DNA from 2 places in the Caulobacter sp. GW821-FHT12A07 genome. Region 1 is predicted to be linked to the other one. Evidence: predicted binding sites of a transcription regulator. Region 1 holds the regulator's gene; the other holds the start of a gene.
What was found. The regulator LexA, encoded in region 1, represses DNA repair genes until DNA is damaged. The targets are predictions, from matches to a motif close to ATGTTCNCNANNTGTTCT.
Positions count from the first base shown of each region.

Region 1 (9,551 bases):
CGGTCTGGAGGCCGCGGGGGCGGCGGGAGGCTCGGCGGCTGCGCGCGACGCAGGCGCCGGCCGCTGGGCGGCGCGTCTTAGCACGGCCGTTCGAAGGTGTCCTAGTCCCGCAGCGCTCGCTTCACAGGCGATCGATGAGGCAAGGCTCAACGCGGGCCGCTGGATGCTGTGGGCGCCGGTCGCCTTCGGCCTGGGCGCGGCCGGCTATCTGGAGCTGAAGGTCGAGCCTTCGTGGTCGCTGCTGGCCCTGGTCGCGCTCGCCTTGGCCGTGCTCGCCATCTGGAGCCGGGGTTGGCCACGCTGGAGCGGCCTGGCGATTCCCTTGACCCTGGCCGCCTTCGCCGCCAGCGGAGCCTTGGCCGGAAAGGTCCGCTGCGACCGGGTCGCCGCGCCGGTCATGCCGGTCGAGCGGAGCGTGCGGGTCATCGACGGCTTCGTCGTCGATGTGGTCTCGCCCGGCGCCGCCGGACCGCGCCTGCTGGTCGCGCCGGTGTCGATCTCACGGCTGTCGCCAGAAGCGACGCCCACCCGAATCCGGGTCAGCCTGGCCGAAGGCGAGGTCGCGCCGCCGCCCGGTTCTGCCCTGCGCCTGAAGGCCATGCTGTCGGCCCCGCCGCCGCCGGCCGCGCCCGGTGCCTACGACTTCGCCCGCGACGCCTGGTTCAACGGCGTGGGCGGCGTCGGCTTCGTGGTCGGCCAGATCGAGGAGACCGCGCTCGACCCGCCGCCCTGGCGGCTGCGCCTCTCCATGGCGGTCAACGCCGTGCGCTGGGATCTCGCCTCCCGCATCGTCGAGCGGCTGGGACCGGAGAGCGGCGGCATCGCCGCGGCCATGGTCACTGGCCACGAGGCCTGGGTGACGCCGGAGCAGACCGAGGCCATGCGCGCCTCGGGCCTGGCCCACATCCTCTCCATATCCGGCCTGCACATGGCCATCGTCGGCGGCTTCGTGTTCGCGGCCGTCCGTCTGCTGATCGCCGCCTGGCCGTGGGTCGCCCTGCGGGTCTCGGGCAAGAAGATCGCCGCCGTCGCCGGTCTCGCGGCCGTCGGCGCCTACCTGATCATCTCCGGCGCGCCGCCGCCGGCCCTGCGCGCGGCGATCACGGCCGCCGTGGCCTTCCTGGCGATCCTGGCCGACCGCCAGGCTGTCAGCCTGCACGGCCTGGCCCTGGCGGCCCTGATCATCCTGGTCGCCCAGCCCGAGTCGGCCGGGGCGCCCGGCTTCCAGATGTCGTTCGCCGCCACCGCCGCCCTGGTCGCCTTGGCCGAGGCCTGGCCGCGCCAGCCGCGCGAGATCTCCGTGCCCTGGCCGATCCGCTTCACCCAGGCCGCCATGGGCTGGCTCGCCATCAGCGTCGGCGCCAGCTTCGTGGCCGGCATGGCCACCGGTCCGTTCGCCATGCAGCACTTCAACCGCGTCGCCGTCTGGGGGCTGCCGGCCAACCTGGCGGTCTCGCCGCTGTCGTCCTTGGTGATCATGCCGTTCCTGGCGGTCGGCGCCGTGCTGGAGCCGCTGGGTCTGGGCGCGCCGTTCCTGGCCGTGGCCGGCTGGGGCGTCGACGCCATGACCGCCATCGCCCGCTGGTTCGCCGGCGCCCACGGCGCCCAGCAGGTTGTCGCCAGCGGCCCGCCCTTCACCCTGGCCCTGTCGTTCCTCGGCATCATGCTGCTGTGCCTGTGGAAGGGCCGGCTGCGCTGGCTGGGCGTCCCGCTGGCCCTGGCCGTGGCCCTCTGGCCGCGCCCTGCGCCGCCCGACCTGTGGATTTCGGCCGACGGCGCCACGGCCGCCGCGCGCCGGGGCGGGGAGGCGGTGCTGCTGCGCCCGGACGCCCGCCGCTTCGGCGCCGATCTCTGGGCCCGCCGCCGGGGTCTGACGCCCATCGCCGGCAAGGACTTCGCCTGCGACCGCGTCTCCTGCGCGCCGCTGCCGTCCGCCCCTGTCGCCGTCAGCCTGTCCTGGACCCGCCGCGCGCCCGACTTCGCGGGTTTGCAGCGCCTCTGCGCCGGCGCCCAGGTGGTGGTGGTGCGCGGATCCCGTCCCGCCGTCCTGCCGGCGGCCTGTCACGACGCCGTCGTGCTGGCGGGCGAGGATTTCGCGGTTGGCGGTTCGGCCGAGCTCTGGCGCCGCCGCGACGGCTGGTGGATCGTCTGGGCCCAGCCCCTGCGCGGCGCGCGACCCTGGGTGGCGACTGCTGACAGGAATGCGCAAGAACCGGGCGGATAGTCGCGGCCGGCGGCCGTAAGGACTCGCGCCCCGTACTGAAGGAAGACCCGATGACCGACGCCACTGAGCTCGCCGCCAAGTTCGCTGGAAGGCGAGCCGCCTTCCGCGCCCTGCACGCCGACGGCTTCTTCGCCCTGCCCAATCCGTGGGACGCCGGCGGCGCGGTCCGGCTCCAGAAGCTGGGCTTCAAGGCCCTGGCCTCGACCAGCGCCGGCATGGCCTGGTCCTGGGGCCGGGCCGACGGCGAGGTCACGGTCGACGAGGTGCTTGAGCATCTGCGCGGGCTGGTCGCCGCCACCGACCTGCCCGTCAACGCCGACTTCGAGGCGGGGTTCGCCGACACGCCCGAAGGCGTCGCCGCCAATGTCGCTCGCGCGGTCGAAACCGGCGTCGCCGGCCTGTCGATCGAGGATCGCACCGGCAAGGACCTCTACGACCTGCCCGACGCCGTCGCCCGCATCGCCGCCGCCCGCGCCGCCATCGACGCCTCGGGCCAGGACGTGATCCTGGTCGGCCGGACCGAGGGCTTCCTGATCGGCCGCGACGACCTCGCCCCGACCATCGAGCGCCTGGTCGCCTATGCCGAGGCCGGCGCCGACTGCCTCTATGCGCCGGGCGTGAAGAAGTACGACGACATCGCCGCCATCGTCGCGGCCGTGGCGCCCAAGCCGGTCAACGTGCTGCTGTGGGGACCGGACATGAAGCTCGCCGACCTGCCGGGCCTGGGCGTGCGCCGCGCCAGCACCGGCGCGGCCCTGGCCGCGGCGGCCTGGGCCGGCTTCGACGCGGCGGCGAAAGCGCTGGCGGTCTAGAGGTCCAGCGACCAGGTCTGGTCGATCAGGTCGTGGCCGAACTGGCGGCCGGGCGCCTCGTGGGTCAGCTGGAAACCGGCCTGCTCGTAGAGCCGGCGCGCGGCGGTCAGGACGCTGACGGTCCAGAGGTCGAGCCGCTGGTAGCCCAGCGCCCGGGCGCGTTCGACGCAGGTCTCGACCAGCCGCCGGCCCACGCCCAGGCCTCTGGCCTGCGCCTCCACATAGAGCAGCCGCAGCTTGGCCACGCCGGGCGCATCGCCGCGCACCAGGAAGATCGAGCCGACCATCCGGCCGCCGGCCTGCGCGATCCAGGCGTCGTCCCGGGCGGGATCGAAGTTGTGGTGGAAGTCGGCCAGGATGCCGGCCACCAGGGCCTCGTAGTCGCCGTCCCAGCCGTATTCGCTGGCGTAGAGCACCGCCTGGCGCGAGGCGACCAGGCCCAGGTCGCCGGGGCGCAAGGCGCGCAGCACGACCTCGGGCGCGCCGTCCTCGAACACCTCGTTGATCGCGCCGGCCGCCTCGAGCAGGCGCGCCCGCTGCAGCGGATGCAGTCCCTCGATCAGGGCGCCGACGCTGGCGCGGGTGTTGGCTTCGAGAGCGGCGAAGGTCGCGCGGCCCTCATTGGTCAGGCTCAGCAGCTGGTGGCGGCCGTGGGCCGGGTTCTCGCGCGCCGTGACCAGGCCCCGTTCGGAGAAGCGCTTGATCGTGCGGCTGACCTGGGCCGGATCCAGCCGCAGGGCGCGGGCGATGTCGGCGGCCATCGCGTCGGTCCGGTTGGCCAGCTCGTAGAGAACCCGCGCCTCGCTCAGGGTGAACGGGCTGCCGTCATAGCTGGCGTCCAGCAGGCCCAGGCGGCTTGTGTAGACGCGGTTGAAGGCGCGCAGGGTGGCGACGTCGGTGTCGTGGCGATCGGTCATGCGGCCTCCAATGTTGATTGTGTCAATATTGGATATTTATTGACTGAGTCAACACTGGCCGATTGGGCGGCCATCGCCGCGCCCCCGAAACGGAAAAGGGCGCGACCTCGCGATCGCGCCCTCGAACCGTCGTGCCGGCCTAACCGTCAGTGATAGCGGCGGATCAGTCCCACCAGCTTGCCCTGCACCTCGACCTGGTCGGGGCCGAAGATGCGGGTCTCGTACTTGGGGTTGGCCGCTTCGAGGGCGATCGAGCCGCCCTTCTTGCGCAGGCGCTTCAGCGTGGCTTCCTCGCCGACCAGGGCGACGACGATCTCGCCGCTGTTGGCCGTGTCGCCCTTCCGGATGATCACATAGTCGCCGTCCAGGATGCCGGCCTCGATCATCGAGTCGCCCTGCACCTCGAGAACGTAGTGCTCGCCGCCGCCCAGCATGCTCTCGGGCACCGGCAGGCGGTCGCGCTCGTGCTGGATGGCGTCGATCGGCGTACCGGCGGCGATGCGGCCCAGGATCGGCAGCTCGCGGCTGTCATTGGCGATCGGCAGGGTCGGGGCGGGCGCCGAAGGGGCGGGGCCGCCGCCTTCCAGCACCTGCGGCCGGAACGCCCCGCGCCCCTTGGGCGGGGCGGCCGTCGTGGCCTGCTGCGGCAGCTTCACCACCTCCAGCGCCCGGGCCCGGTGGGCCAGGCGGCGGATGAAGCCGCGCTCTTCCAGGGCGGTGATCAGCCGGTGGATGCCCGACTTCGACGCCAGGTCCAGGGCCTCCTTCATCTCGTCGAAGGAGGGGGAGACGCCGGTCTCCTTGATCCGTTCGTGGATGAACATCAGCAGCTCGTGCTGCTTGCGGGTGAGCATGACGGCCTCGCAAGTCGTCGCGGAACAAACCGCAAACCTTGCGAATGTTCTCTAGGTGTTCTTGGTTAAGGTCAAGTGAATTACGGCGACCGGCGTTCTGCCAGTTCGTTCGCGCCGTTCATGTCAGGACGCGGGGCCTAAATGACTGATTTTACGTCGGATAAGTCCGCCGTTCTCAGTCGGCTGCACGCTGCCGTGAAAACAGACCGGGCCGCGATTTTCCGTAGACGGTGCGATCGCGCCGCGCCGGAAGCTCCGAGAATATCGCCGCCGAGACCGCGATTCCCGGACCCCAACCGCCGATTCACAGCCGCTGGAACGACCGATTCCATCGCGGGCCGGCGCCGCTTTCCCACGAGAACACCACCATCTCGGCGCGACCGACCAGGTTCTCGAACGGCACGAAGCCCATGCCGATCTGCGCCGGCAGATTGGCGTCCACCGCCGGGTTCCAGGCGCAGCGGGCCTGGCCGGCCGGGATCGGGCCCGGGTCGAAGCGGCTGTCGAGCGAGTTGTCGCGATTGTCGCCCATCATGAAGTAGCAGCCCTCGGGCACGCGATAGACGGCGGTGTTGCCGGCCGCCGTGCGCGGGCCGTAGCTGTTGGCCAGATGCGTCTTGCCGCCCGGCAGGGTCTCGACGAAGCGCTCGGCGGGCAGCTCCCCGAACGGGGTGTCCTCCATCCGCGTCCCCAGGGGCTGTTGAACCACTGGCGCGCCGTTGATGCGCAGCACCCCGTCCACCACCTGCAGCTCGTCGCCCGGCAGGCCGATCAGGCGCTTGATGACGTCGGTGCGGCCATCGCCCGGCTTCTTGAACACCACCACGTCGCCGCGCCGGGGCTCGCGCCCCATCAGCCGACCATGGCCGATCTGCGGGCTGAACGGCGCCGAATGGCGGCTCCAGCCATAGGCGAACTTGTTGACCAGGATGCGGTCGCCGACCAGCAGGGTCGGCTCCATCGAGCCCGACGGGATCACGAACGGCTGGCACAGCACCGTGCGCGGCACGAGCACGATGGCCGCCGTCAGCGCCAGGGTCCTGGCCCAGTCGATCAGATGCGCGCCCAGTTTCGCGCGAAGCGACGTCTTGTCGGCGGTCATGCGAAAAGCCCCTCGATGTCGAACACCGAGGGGCATTGAGAAGCGCGAGCTTGGCCGAAACGTGGCCGAGCGCCGTTATGGGAAGTCTAGCCGATCAGCTCGCGGGTCGCGGCCGTGACGTCGGCCTGGCGCATCAGGCTTTCGCCGACCAGCATGGCGGTGGCCCCGCAGGCCTCCATCCGCACCACGTCGGCATGGGTGAAGAGGCCGCTCTCGGTGACCAGCAGCGAGCCGGCCGGGGCCAGCTTGGCCAGGCGCTCGGTGACGGCCAGGTCAACGACGAAGCTCTTGAGGTCGCGGTTGTTGACGCCGAACAGCGTCGCGCCCAACTGGCCAGCGCGCTCGGTCTCGGCCTCGTCGTGCACCTCGACCAGGGCGTCCATGCCCAGGCGCGCGGCCTCGGCCATCAGTTCGGCGGCCAGCGCATCGTCGATCATCGCCAGGATCACCAGGATGGCGTCGGCGCCCAGGGCGCGGCTCTCGGCCACCTGCCACGGGTCGACCAGGAAATCCTTGCGGATGCAGGGCAGGGCGGTCGCCGCCCGGGCGGCCACCAGGTATTCGTCGGCGCCCTGGAAGCTTGGGCCGTCGGTCAGCACGGAAAGGCAGGCCGCGCCGCCGTCCTCGTAGGCTTTCGCCAGCACGGGCGGATCGAAGTCGGCGCGGATCAGGCCCTTGGACGGCGAGGCCTTCTTGATCTCGGCGATCAAGGAGAGCTTGCCCGGCGCGTGCTTGGCCTCCAGCGCCGCCTTGAAGCCGCGCGGCGCCGAAGCGGTCTTGGCGGCGGCCTCGACCTCGGCCTGCGAGCGCACGGCCTTCCGGCCGGCGACGTCCTCGCGCTTGTAGTCGGCGATCTTGGCGAGAATGTCGGTCATGCTGGCTGTACTTCGGAATTGGTGGCGGCCACGAGGCCGGCGAGGGCGACCTTGGCGCGGCCGTCGTCGAGCACGGCCCCAGCCAGCTCCACGCCTTCGCGCAGGGTCTCGACCTTGTCGGCCACCAGGAAGGCGGCGGCGGCGTTGAGCAGCACGATGTCGCGATAGGCGCCGGTCTCGCCGTCGAGCAGGCGGGTCAGGGCCGCGGCGTTGAAGGCCGGATCGCCGCCGGTGATCTCGGCCAGCGAGGCGCGCTGCAGGCCCACGGCCTCGGGCGTGATGGTGAAGAGGCGGATCGCCCCCTCGCGCCATTCGGCCACCTCGGTCTCGCCGGTGATGGTCAGCTCATCCATGCCGCCGCCATGCACCGACCAGGCGCGCTCGGCGCCCAGGGCTCCCAGGGCGCGGGCGATCGGCTCGACGAAGCGCGGGGCTGAAACCCCCACCACCTGCCGCTTGGCGCCGGCCGGATTGGTCAGCGGACCCAAGAGGTTGAAAATCGTGCGGAAGCCCAGCTGCTGGCGGATCGGCGCCACGTGCTTCATCGCCCCGTGGTGCGACTGGGCGAACAGGAAGCAGATGCCGGCGCTGTCGAGCGCGGCGCGCTGTTGGGCCAGGGTCGCGTCGATATTGACGCCCAGGGCCGCCAGCACGTCGGCGGTGCCCGACTTGCTCGTCACCGCGCGGTTGCCGTGCTTGGCGACCTTGAGGCCCCCGCCGGCGGCGACGAAGCCCACGGCGGTGGAGATGTTCAGGGTGTGCAGGCCGTCGCCCCCGGTGCCGCAGACATCGACCACGTCATAGGGGTGTTCCAGGTGCACGGCGGCGCGGCGCATGGCGCGGGCGCAGGCGGCGATCTCGCCCACGGTCTCGCCGCGCAGGCGCATGGCGGTCACCGCCGCGGCCACCTGGGCCGGGGTCGGCTCGCCGCGCAGGCAGGCGCTGAAGAAGACCTCGGCGTCGTCTTCCGAAAGGGTCTGGCCGTCGGCCAGCTTGGCCAGCAGGGGCTTGAAGGCGTCGGACATCTGTTTGGCCCCGTCCTAGACCCAGATCTGGGCGTCGCGGCGCACGCCGGCCAGGTCGAGGAAGTTGGCCAGCAACTGGTGGCCGCCCTCGGTGGCGATGGATTCGGGGTGGAACTGCACGCCGTGCACCGGGCGGGTGCGGTGCTGCACGCCCATGATCTCGCCGTCGGCGGTCCAGGCGGTGACCTCCAGCTCGGCCGGCAGGTCTTCGCGGCGCACGGCCAGGCTGTGATAGCGGGTGGCGGTGAACGGGTCGGGCAGGTCCTTGAAGATGCCCTTGTTGGCGTGGCGGATCGGGCTGGTCTTGCCGTGCATGACCTCCTTGGCCCGCACCACTTCGCCGCCGTACGCCTGGCCGATGGCCTGGTGGCCCAGGCAGACGCCCAGGATCGCCAGGTCGTCGGGCGCGCCGCGCAGCAGCGGCAGGCAGATGCCGGCCTGGTCGGGCGCCTTGGGCCCCGGCGACAGCAGAACCGCCTGCGGCTTCAGGCCCAGGGCCTCCTGCACCGTCAGGTCGTCGTTGCGATGGACGACGGTCTCGGCCCCCAGCTCGTTCAGGTAATGCACGAGGTTGTAGGTGAAGCTGTCGTAGTTATCGATGACCAGGATCATGACGCCGCCTTTCAGGCCTCGCTTCTAGTCCGGGCAGGGGCGGCGCGTCATCCCTTTACGGAGAGAGTTTTTCTCTTTCGGGGCCCAGCGGCGAACAGCCGCGCCGCCGGGCCGTTGCCACCGGGGCGCGATCGGGCATGATTTCCCGCATGTCCGTCGCTGATTCCGCCCTCGACACCGCCGCCCTGTCCTACGCCCGCGCCCTGCTGCGCGCGCCGCGCCGGCGTCAGCGGATCATGCCCGTGCTGATGGCCGCCGCCTTCGCGGCCAGCGCCGCCGTCAGCTTCGCGGCCGTGATGGTCCTGGCCCCGCCGGCCGTCACCCAGCATCTGCCCAAGGAGCGCCTGGGCGACTAAAGGCCTCGGCTGCTCAAAATGGGTTCCCAAGGTTGTGAATCCGGCTTGATCTACCGAAGCGATGCGCCCAGCCTCCCGCATCTTTGGGATGCACGGGGGTGCACATGCGACAACTCGGACTCTTGGGCGGAGCGGCGCTGGCCCTCGCCCTGCCGGCCGGAACGGCCTTGGCCCGCCAGGCGGCGCCGGTCTCCGATCCGCCGATCCTCACCATGGTCGCGCCGGGCGAAGCCCCGCCCGAGTCGCCGCTGAAGCAGTTCGGCGCCGTGCCGGCCCCGCCTCCCAAGGGCGACGAGGTCGAGGCCAATCTCGACATCGTTCTGCTGAAGGCCAAGATCTGGAATCCCAACAGCGGCAAACAGATCGGCAAGGACAAGTACGAGGGCGCCTTCGACGACGTCGAGTTGCGGGCCTATCAGGACCGCCTGCATCCGTCGCAGCCTGGCCGGCCCTACGTCGCGCCGGCCCTGGTGTCGCGTCCGGGCCAGACGGTGCGGGTCAAGATCCGCAACCTGCTGCCGGCCGAGGCCAACTGTCCCGGCCACCCCGAGGACATCAATGAGCCGCACTGCTTCAACACCACCAACCTGCACAGCCACGGCCTGTGGGTCAGCCCGGCGGGGATCAGCGACAACGTCCTGCGCCAGCTGCCGCCCAATCCCACCTTCACCTATGAGTACGAGTACAACATCCCCGGCGACCACCCGGCGGGGACCTTCTGGTACCACCCGCACGTCCACGGCTCGACGGCGATCCAGGTCTCCAGCGGCCTGG
Region 1 covers NZ_JBXAQX010000008.1:17,927-27,477, reverse strand. Annotated here, with positions in the region: gene AC1RRS_RS16840 (ComEC/Rec2 family competence protein) at 164-2,224, shown strand; gene AC1RRS_RS16835 (isocitrate lyase/PEP mutase family protein) at 2,275-3,036, shown strand; gene AC1RRS_RS16830 (bifunctional helix-turn-helix transcriptional regulator/GNAT family N-acetyltransferase) at 3,033-3,953, opposite strand; gene lexA (transcriptional repressor LexA) at 4,100-4,807, opposite strand; gene lepB (signal peptidase I) at 5,112-5,909, opposite strand; gene trpC (indole-3-glycerol phosphate synthase TrpC) at 5,996-6,784, opposite strand; gene trpD (anthranilate phosphoribosyltransferase) at 6,781-7,809, opposite strand; gene AC1RRS_RS16805 (anthranilate synthase component II) at 7,825-8,421, opposite strand; gene AC1RRS_RS16800 (hypothetical protein) at 8,571-8,777, shown strand; gene AC1RRS_RS16795 (multicopper oxidase family protein) at 8,882-9,551, shown strand, end outside.

Region 2 (9,551 bases), on a different contig from region 1:
GTCATCCAGCTGGCCGCGCCCAAGGGGGCCTCGCGGATGGTCCAGCGGATCGGCCGCGCCAACCACCGCCTCGACGAGCCCAGCCGCGCCCTGTTCGTGCCCGCCAGCCGCTTCGAGATGCTGGAATGCCGCGCCGCCGCCGACGCCATCCTGGAGAACCACCTCGACGGCGAGCCGGCCCGCGTCGGCGCCCTCGACGTCCTGGCCCAGCACGTCATGGGCTGCGCCTGTTCCGAGCCCTTCAAGCTGCTCGACCTCTATGACGAGGTCCGCACCGCCGGCCCCTATGCTGACCTGTCGTGGGAAGACTTCGAGACCGTCGTCGATTTCGTCTCCACCGGCGGCTATGCGCTGAAGACCTACGATCGCTTCCGCCGGATCGTGGAAGACGCGGACGGCTTCTGGAAGGCCCGCAACGCCCAGGTCGTCCAGCGCCACCGGATGAACGTCGGGGCCATCGTCTCGCCGGCCGTGGTCAATGTCCGCATCGGCGGCGGTCGCCGTCCCATGGGCGGCCGCAAGATCGGCGAGGCCGAGGAAGGCTATTTCGAGCAGCTGACGCCGGGCGACACCTTCGTCTTCGCCGGCCAGGTCTGGCGCTTCAACAGCCTGGTCGGCGCCGACGCCTTCGTGACGCCCGCCCCCGACAAGGACCCCAAGATGCCCAGTTGGGGCGGCTCGAAGTTCCCGCTCTCGACCTATCTGGCGTCGCGCGTGCGCAAGATGATGCACGACGAGGCCGAGTGGCTGGCCCTGCCCCCCGACGTCCAGGAGTGGATGGCCTACCAGAAGCTCCGCTCGCTGATCCCGGACGAGGACGAGATGCTGCTGGAGACCTTCCCGCGCGGGAAGCGCTTCCACATGGTCATGTATCCGTTCGAGGGGCGCCTGGCGCACACCACCCTGGCCATGCTGCTGACCCGCCGGCTCGACCGCCTGGGCGTCGGGCCGCTGGGCTTCGTCTGCAACGACTACGCCCTCAATATCTGGTCGCTGCGGCCGATGGACGAGCTGGATCTGGCCGACCTCTTCGACCAGGACATGCTGGGCGACGACCTCGAGGACTGGCTGAACGAGAGCTTCCTGATGAAGCGCGCCTTCAAGGCCTGCGCCCTGGTCGGCGGCCTGATCGAGCGGCGCTATCCCGGCGAGGAGAAGTCCGGCCGGCAGGTCACCTTCTCGACCGACCTGATCTACGACGTGCTGCGCAAGCACCAGCCCGACCACCTCTTGCTACGCTGCGCGCGCATGGATGCGGCGACCGGTCAGCTGGACGTGGCGCGGCTGGGGGATCTACTGGCCCGCATCAAGGGCCGCATCCGCCATGCGGCGCTGGACAAGGTTTCGCCCTTCGCCGTGCCGATCATGCTGGAGATCGGCCGCGAGCGCGCGCCCGGCGACGCGGCCAGCGACATGATCCTGGCCGAGGCGGAGGAAGACCTGATCGCGGAGGCGCTGTCTTGACGAGGTTCCAGCTCAGCGACTGCGGCGGCCTGACGGTCATGGTGTCCGAGCGGCTGGTGCTGCTGCGTGGCTCCGGCGCCCTGTGGCTGGAGGCCGAGCGCGCTCTGGTGGTCGCCGACCTGCACTTCGAGAAGGGCTCGTCCTACGCCGCGCGCTTTGGCCAGATGCTGCCGCCCTACGACACCCGCGAGACCCTGACCCGGCTGGAGGCGGAGGTGGCGGCCCTGAAGCCAGCGACCCTGATCTTCCTGGGCGACAGCTTCCACGACGGCGCGGCCGAGGATCGCCTGGCCGCCGACGACGCCGAGCGCCTGCGCGCCCTGTCCGTCGGCCGCGACCTGATCTGGGCGGTGGGCAACCACGACGCCGACGGCCCGCGCGCCCTGCCCGGCCAGGTGATCGACGAGCTTTCCATCGGCGGCCTGATCCTGCGCCACGAACCCGAGCCCGGCGTCCAGCCCGGCGAGGTCGCCGGCCACCTGCACCCGGCCGCCCGCGTCTCCAGCGGTCGCGGCAGCGTGCGCAAGCGCTGCTTCGTCACCGACGGCCAGCGCCTGATCCTGCCGGCCTTCGGGGCCTATACCGGGGGCCTCAACATCCTCGACCAGGCCTTCTCCAACCTGTTCGCCGCGCCGCCGCTGGCCGGGGCGCTCGGCGGCAAGCGGGTGCACGCCGTGGGCCCGCGCTCGCTGCGGCCGGACTGAGACCTCGTCCAAGCCTCCCCACACTCGTCATCCCGGAAAGCCCGCAGGGCTTATCCGGGACCCAGGGGCCGCCGCAACGCGCCTGCAACCGCCGGCGGATGAAGCAGCCGCCGAGCCCGGTCCCCTGGGTCCCGGCTTACGCTACGCTCCGGCCGGGATGACGATTTGAGGAAGCCGCGAAGCTACCCCTTCGCCAACCGCCGGCGATTGGCGCGCACCTTGGTCCGGTAGTCCCGGATCACCGCCCGCGTCGCCGCGTCCGGTGCCTGGGGCAAACCGCCCGTCCAGAACTTCAGCCCCACGTCGGCCGCCGCCGCCATCTTCTCGGTGGTCATGCGGATCGCCTCGCTCTGCGCCCGCGCCCCACCGCCGGCCAGGACCATGGTCCGCAGGCCGATGACGGCCGAGGCCTCCATCCCCAGCGCCCAGGCGTCGAGCATCGTCGAGGGCCAGTCTTCCTTGCGGCGCGCCATTGGCGAACTCCCTTTTCCGTAAAAGGGATCGCGCGAGCCGCCCGGCCGGTTCCGCCCTCACTGCGACAACGCAGAACTCGACGGAACAAATAGAGAACTATAGACTGTGCGGATGGCCGTTCTCGATATCCGCCGCAAGCTCTCCATCCTCGCCGACGCCGCCAAGTACGACGCCTCCTGCGCCTCATCGGGCGGGGAGAAGCGCGACTCCGTCGGCGGCAAGGGCGTCGGCTCCACCGAAGGCATGGGCATCTGTCACGCCTACGCCCCGGACGGGCGCTGCATCAGCCTGCTGAAGATCCTGCTGACTAACTTCTGCATCTACGACTGCGCCTACTGCATCAACCGGGTGTCGTCGAACACGCCCCGGGCGCGGTTCAGCGTGAAGGAAGTCGTCGACCTCACCCTCAACTTCTATAAGCGCAACTATATCGAGGGCCTCTTCCTGTCGTCGGGCGTCATCCGCAACGGCGACTACACGATGGAGGAGATGGTCCGCATCGCGAAAGCCTTGCGGCTGGACCACGACTTCCGCGGCTACATCCATCTGAAGCTCATCCCCGAGGCCTCGCCGGAACTGGCCGCGCAGGCCGGGCTCTATGCCGACCGGGTGTCGATCAACATCGAGCTGCCCCAGGACGAGAGCCTCAAGTCCCTGGCCCCCGAGAAGGACGTCGGCGACATCAAGCGGGCCATGGGCCGCATGCGCCTGGCCATCGACGAGCGCGCCGAGCCGGCCCGCACCGCGCCGCGCAAGACCTTCGCCCGCAGCCAGTCGACCCAGCTGATCGTCGGCGCCGACCAGGCGAGCGACGGCGACATCCTGGCCCGCAGCGCCTCGCTCTACGGCGCCTATCGTCTCAGCCGCGTCTACTACTCGGCCTTCAGCCCGATCCCGGATTCCAGCCACCGCCTGCCGTCCAGCCGCCCGCCGCTGCTGCGCGAGCATCGCCTGTACCAGGCCGACTGGCTGATGCGGTTCTACGGCTTCGAGCAGCCGGAGATCATCGGCGCCGGCGAGGATCTCGACCTCTCGGTCGATCCCAAGACCGGCTGGGCGCTGCGCAACCGCGACAGGTTCCCCGTCGACGTCAACGCCGCCGACCGCGAGACCCTGCTGCGCGTGCCGGGCCTGGGCGCCAAGGCCGTCGACCGCATCCTGCTGGCCCGTCGCCAGGCGCGGCTGACCATCGACGACCTCAAGCGCGTCGGCGCCGTGGTCAAGCGCGCCAGGGCCTTCGTCGTCGCCGAGGGCTGGACGCCGGGCATGGCGACCGACGGCGAGCACCTGAAGGCCCGCCTGATCGAACCGGCCCAGCTGAGCCTCTTCTGATGCGCGTGGTGCGGCTGGCCTCCGAGATCGACTTCGACGGCTGGCGAACGGCCGCGCGAGCGCTGCGGGGCGAGGGCGTCCCGCCCGAGACGGTGATCTGGACGGTGGAGCGCGACCTCTTCGAAGCCGCGCCCGTCACCCCGACCGCCGCGCCCACCGCCGGCGCCTTCAGCGTCCCGCCCGCCTTCGTCGAGCTGGCAAGGTCCGTCGTCCTGCACCGCTCCGGCGAGCGCTTCGCCCTGCTCTATCGGCTGCTATGGCGGCTGGAGCGCGAGCCCCGCCTGATCGACAACCCCGCCGATCCCGATGTCGCCAAGGCCCGCGACATGGAAAAAGCCGTCTCGCGGGCGATCCACAAGATGCACGCCTTCGTCCGCTTCCGCCTGATCGAGACTGAGCCGGAGGCCTACGCCGCCTGGTTCGAGCCGGCCCACCGCGTCACCGAGGCCGCCGCGCCGTTCTTCGCCCGCCGCTTCACCACCATGACCTGGACCATACTGACGCCCGACGCCTGCGTGGCCTGGGACGGGCAGACGCTGAAGGTCTCCGACGGCGCCGATCCGGCCGACGCGCCGGCCGAAGACGCCCAGGAGGAGCTCTGGCGCACCTACTACGCCTCGATCTTCAACCCGGCGCGGCTGAACGAGAGGATGATGCGCCAGGAGATGCCCGAGCGGTATTGGCGCAACCTTCCCGAGGCGCGGCTCATTCCGCAGCTGATCGAAACCGCCCAGGCGCGCGCCGCCGCCATGGTCGCCGCCGCCCCCTCGCCCGCTCCCGACCGCGTGCTGAAGGCCGCCCTGCGCCAGGCTCGCGACGGATCCTACAACGGCGACATCCCCACCAGCCTGGACGCGGTGGAGGCCGCCGTTCAGGTCTGCCGCCGCTGCGACCTGTGGCGCGACGCCACGCAAGGCGTGCCCGGCCATGGCGCGGCCCAGGCCCGGCTGATGTTCGTCGGCGAACAGCCCGGCGACCAGGAGGACCTGGCCGGCCGCCCCTTCGTCGGCCCCGCCGGCCAGGTGTTCGACGAGGCGCTCGAACAAGCCGGCGTGCCGCGCGATCGGACCTATGTCACCAACGCCGTGAAGCACTTCAAGCACGAGTCGCGCGGCAAGCGGCGCATCCACAAGACCCCCGATCGCGGCGAGGTGCAGGCCTGCCGCTGGTGGCTGGACGCCGAGCGGCGCCTCGTCCGCCCCCGCGTCATCGTCGCCCTCGGCGCGACGGCGGCGCAGGCGGTGATGGGCAAGGCCACGCCCATCACCGCCAATCGCGGCAAGGCGCTGCAACTGCCCGATCAAACCCGGGCGGTGCTGACCTACCACCCGTCCTTCCTGCTGCGCCTGCCGGACGCCGCCGTCCGCGAACGCGCCCGGGCCGAATTCGTCGAGGATTTGCGCCTTGCGGGCGAGCTTGCCGGACTGCTCGACTGAAGGAGGCGCGAGCGCCCGCCTGACGGACAGGCCGCGCAAAAAATCTGCTGAATCTTTTGGCGTCCGCGCACCGGGCGCAAGTCCTTGCCCCACCTCGCAATGTTACCCGCGGAAACACGGCGCATAAGCCCTCTCCGCCGTCGGGGCGCGTGTTCGCCTCTTGCCACGACGGCTTCGCCGGGGTTGGTTCCCGGCCGGGGAACGAGGGCGATGACACCAGAAGACGAACAGCGCCGAGCCTGGTTCCGCAGGGAAATCCTGCCCCTGGAACCGCGGCTTCTGGCCTATGCGCGCAAGTTTTGCCGCAACGGCGAGGCCGATCCGGAAGATCTGGTCCACGACGCCTTCGCCCGGGTCATCGCCTGCAAGACCTGGCGCGAAATCACCAATCCCGCCGCCTTCGCCTCGCGCACCATCCGCAACATCGCCTTCGACGGCCTGCGTCGCCGCAAGGTCCTGACCATCACCGCCGTCGCCGATTTCGAGCAGATCGGCGGCATGGACGAGACCCCCGGACCCGAGGCCTCGCTGGTCTCGCGCGACGAACTTCGCCAGCTGCGCGAGGCGATCGCCGAGCTGCCGACACAATGTCGGCGTGTATTCACCCTCAGGAAAGTCTATAGCCTGTCGCCGGGCGAGATAGCGGTTCGCATGGGCCTGTCCGTCTCGACTGTCGAGAAGCACCTGATCAAGGGGCTTCGCTACTGTTCCGAAAAGCTGGGCCGCCCAGGCGCGACCCAGCCAGTGCGTATCGACGAAGGGCGTTCATGGGTCGGGAAGCGGGATCGCGACGCGAAGCAGTGAGAACGGCCGCCGCCCAGTGGGTGGTGCGGCTGTCCGATCCTGCCTGCGCGCCTGACGAACGGGCCGCCTTCGAGGCCTGGCGCGCCGAAAGCTTCGAGAACGAGGCCGCCTTCGAGCGCGAGCACGCCGCCTGGGAGCGCGCCGACCGCCTGCGCGTCTTCAAGCCAGTCTCCGCCAAGCCGGACGCCGACCTGTTCGCGCCGGAAGAAGCCCGCCGGGCCTTCGACCGCCGCTCGCCCTGGACCATGATGGCCGCCGCCGTCGCCATCGCCGGCGTCCTCGGGGCCGGCATGCTCAGCGCCACCGCCTCGACCGCCTACGCCACCGACATCGGCGAGCGCCGCGTCGTGGTGCTGGCCGACAACAGCCGCATCGAGCTCAACACCGACAGCAAGGTCGTCGTGCGTTACCGCAACGGCGTGCGCGAGGTGAAGCTGGTCAAGGGCGAGGCCCTGTTCGAGGCCGCCCCCGACGCGCGTCCCTTCGTGGTCAAGGCCCGCGACGCCCGCATCGAGACCGGCGGCGGCGAGCTTTCCGTCCGCCTGGGGGCCGAGAACGCCGCCGTCACCGTCCGTCGCGGCGCCGCCGACATCGAGCCCGACGGCAAGGGGCCGGCCAAGGAGGTGCGGATCGCCGCCGGCACGGCCATGGTCTACGGCCCGCACGGCGGCCACGCCCAGCCGCTGTCGGACGCCGAGATCGACCGGGCCCTGGCCTGGCGCCAGGGCGCCATCGCGCTGAACGGCCAGTCGCTGAGCCAGGCCGTGGCCGAGTTCAACCGCTACAACCGCCAGAAGGTCCGCATCGCCGACCCGTCGATCGCCGACCTGCGCCTGGCCGGCTACTTCCAGAGCACCGAACCCCAGGCCTTCGTCACCGCCGTCACCAGCGCCTTCCCGGTCCGGGCCAGCGAAGGCGACGACGGCGTGATCCGCCTGGCGCGGAAGGGGTAGGGACCTCCCCCACGGGAGGTGGCCCAAGCCCTCTCCCGTAAAATCCCCGCGAAAGCGGAACAACTGATCCCTCTCCCCTTGCGGGAGAGGGTGGCCCTGCAGAGCAGGGTCGGGTGAGGGGTCTCTCAGACCTCGAAGCTGCGTGCGGCGGTCAGGCCGGGTGATGCGTCTCAAGTTTGAGAGACCCCTCATCCGACGGCTTCGCCGCCACCTTCTCCCGCAAGGGGAGAAGGAACGCGGACGGGGATAGAGCGCTGCCAATCCCCGTCGACCGCGCCAAAAACCCCAACCAATCCAACCCCTTGCAACTTTCTCACCGCTCTGGATCAGACGCGCTCAAACCCGCTGCATAATAACCCCGTCTCGCCGCACCGAAGGGGCGCGCGGCCAGCGACCATGCGGCGGCGGGATGCGATCGAGCGGGACTGGGGCGGATTGGGAAGATCCGTCGCGTCCGGGGACTTGGCGCTGGCCAGGCCCGCCCGCCGTCGGCTTGGGCGAGGATTACAGAGCACCCCTCTCCTCGTCGCCGTCCAAACGGGAAACCCGGCGGATGGTCCTGGTAAGGCGTTAAGAGCGCCGCCGCCCGGGAAGCCGGCAGCCAAACGACCGCGCGGAGCGTCTAGGCTTCGTCGAAACGGTATCTGTCTACACACCTCCGGGCGTCGCCTGGGCGCTCCGTTCCCCTTCGACAGCTCAGCGGTTCACCGCGTGAGGAAGAGAAGCCATGCGCTCAAGGAACCTCCCCCTGTGGGGGAGGCGGCCGAAGGCCGGTGGGGGGGCGTTTTCAGCTTTCGAGGCGGCGGATATCTCGCACCAACTCCCCCCTCCGATCGCTGCGCGATCACCTCCCCCACGGGGGGAGGTTCCTCGGGAACGGCCGCCACCTTCTCCCGCAAGGGGAGAAGGATCACTCCGCGGCGATCGGCAGCGGCGGTTCGGTCTGCGAGCCGCCGCGCTGGGCGGCGAGCGGCAGGCGGACCTGGGCCATGAGGCCGCCTTCGACGTTCTCCAGCCGGATGTCGCCACCATGCGCCCGGACGGTCGAGCGCGAGGTGGCCAGGCCAAGCCCGACGCCCTGCTTGGTCGAGGTGCGGGCCGCGACGCTGCGGTAGAACGGGGTGAAGACGCGCTTGAGTTCGTCCTCGCTCATGCCCGGACCCTTGTCGCGGATCTCGGCCACGGCCTCGTCGCCGTCGACATAGAGGCTGACCCGGGCGCTGTCGCCGTACTTGACGGCGTTGTCCACGAGGTTGGTGAACACCCGCTGCAGGCCCAGCACGTCGATCTCGACCTGCGGCGTCTGGCCCGGCTCCAGGGTCACGTCGCCGCCGGTGACCTCGGCGTCGTCGACCACGCATTCGAGCAGCGAGCGCAGGTCCACATGCTGGCGGGCGCCGGCCTCGGCGTTCTCGCGCATGAAGGCCAGCACCGAATTGATCATGGCCTCCATCTGGTCGATGTCCTGGCCGATCTCGCGGCGCAGGGAGGGCGAGGCCCGCTCGAGCCGGAAGCGCATGCGGGTCAGGGGCGTGCGCAGGTCGTGCGAGATCGCCCCGATCATCGCCGTGCGGTCGTTTATGAACCGGGTCAGGCGCGCCTGCATCTGGTTGAAGGCGCGGGCGGCGCGGCCGACCTCGGCCGGTCCGTCGGCGGCCAGAACCGGCGACGACGGGTCGCGGCCCAGGGCCTCGGCGGCGTCGGCGAAGCCGGCCAGCGGCGCGGCCAGGCGCCGGGCGAAGACGTAGCCGATCGGGCCGACGATGGCGAACGAGACCAGGAACCACAGCAGCACGCGGCGCTGCCAGCTGTTGGGGAAGCCCTCGGGCTTGGGCTGCAGGGTCACCCAGCGGCCGTCGGAGACGCGCATGGCGGCCACGAAGTCGCCCTCGATATAGGGCGCGGGGGCCAGGCCGAAGAGGCCTCGGGCCACCGGCGCGGCCAGGGGGCGGCCTTGCGGTTGCGGCTTGGCGACGGGCTTGGCGGGCGCGGCCGAGGCCAGGCGCGGCGCGGCGCCGATCGTCTCGCTGGTCGGCTTGGCGCGCGCGGTCAGGGCCGGGGCGACGGCGACCGTGTGGCTGGTCACCGGCGCGTCGTCGTCGCTGGTGTCGGGCGGCGGCAGGGCCTCGATCGGATCGACCGCCTGCGGGGTGCCGATCGTGAAGCTCGACGAGCGGAACGGGGCGGTGAACAGCGGGTCGGTGGCGAAGCGCGGTTGCAGGCGCTGGCCGACGCGCGGCGGGGCGCCGCCGCCGATGATCCCGCCGGGCGGAACGCCGCCGGCGCTGGTCCCGGGGAAGCGCTGCTGGCCATAGCGCGAAGGCGTCCCGCCGGGGCGGTAGTCGGAGCGGGCGCCGCTGTTGCCGCCGGCCAGGGCCGCGCGG
Region 2 covers NZ_JBXAQX010000003.1:356,147-365,697, forward strand. Annotated here, with positions in the region: partial or broken gene AC1RRS_RS08220 (ligase-associated DNA damage response DEXH box helicase) at 1-1,464, shown strand, start outside; gene pdeM (ligase-associated DNA damage response endonuclease PdeM) at 1,461-2,168, shown strand; gene AC1RRS_RS08230 (hypothetical protein) at 2,351-2,641, opposite strand; gene AC1RRS_RS08235 (putative DNA modification/repair radical SAM protein) at 2,754-3,974, shown strand; gene AC1RRS_RS08240 (UdgX family uracil-DNA binding protein) at 3,974-5,410, shown strand; gene AC1RRS_RS08245 (RNA polymerase sigma factor) at 5,594-6,214, shown strand; gene AC1RRS_RS08250 (FecR family protein) at 6,211-7,167, shown strand; gene AC1RRS_RS08255 (ATP-binding protein) at 8,078-9,551, opposite strand, start outside.
Region 2: AC1RRS_RS08235 (putative DNA modification/repair radical SAM protein) is a predicted target of LexA. The motif match lies at 2,724-2,741, and genes of this name have one in related genera.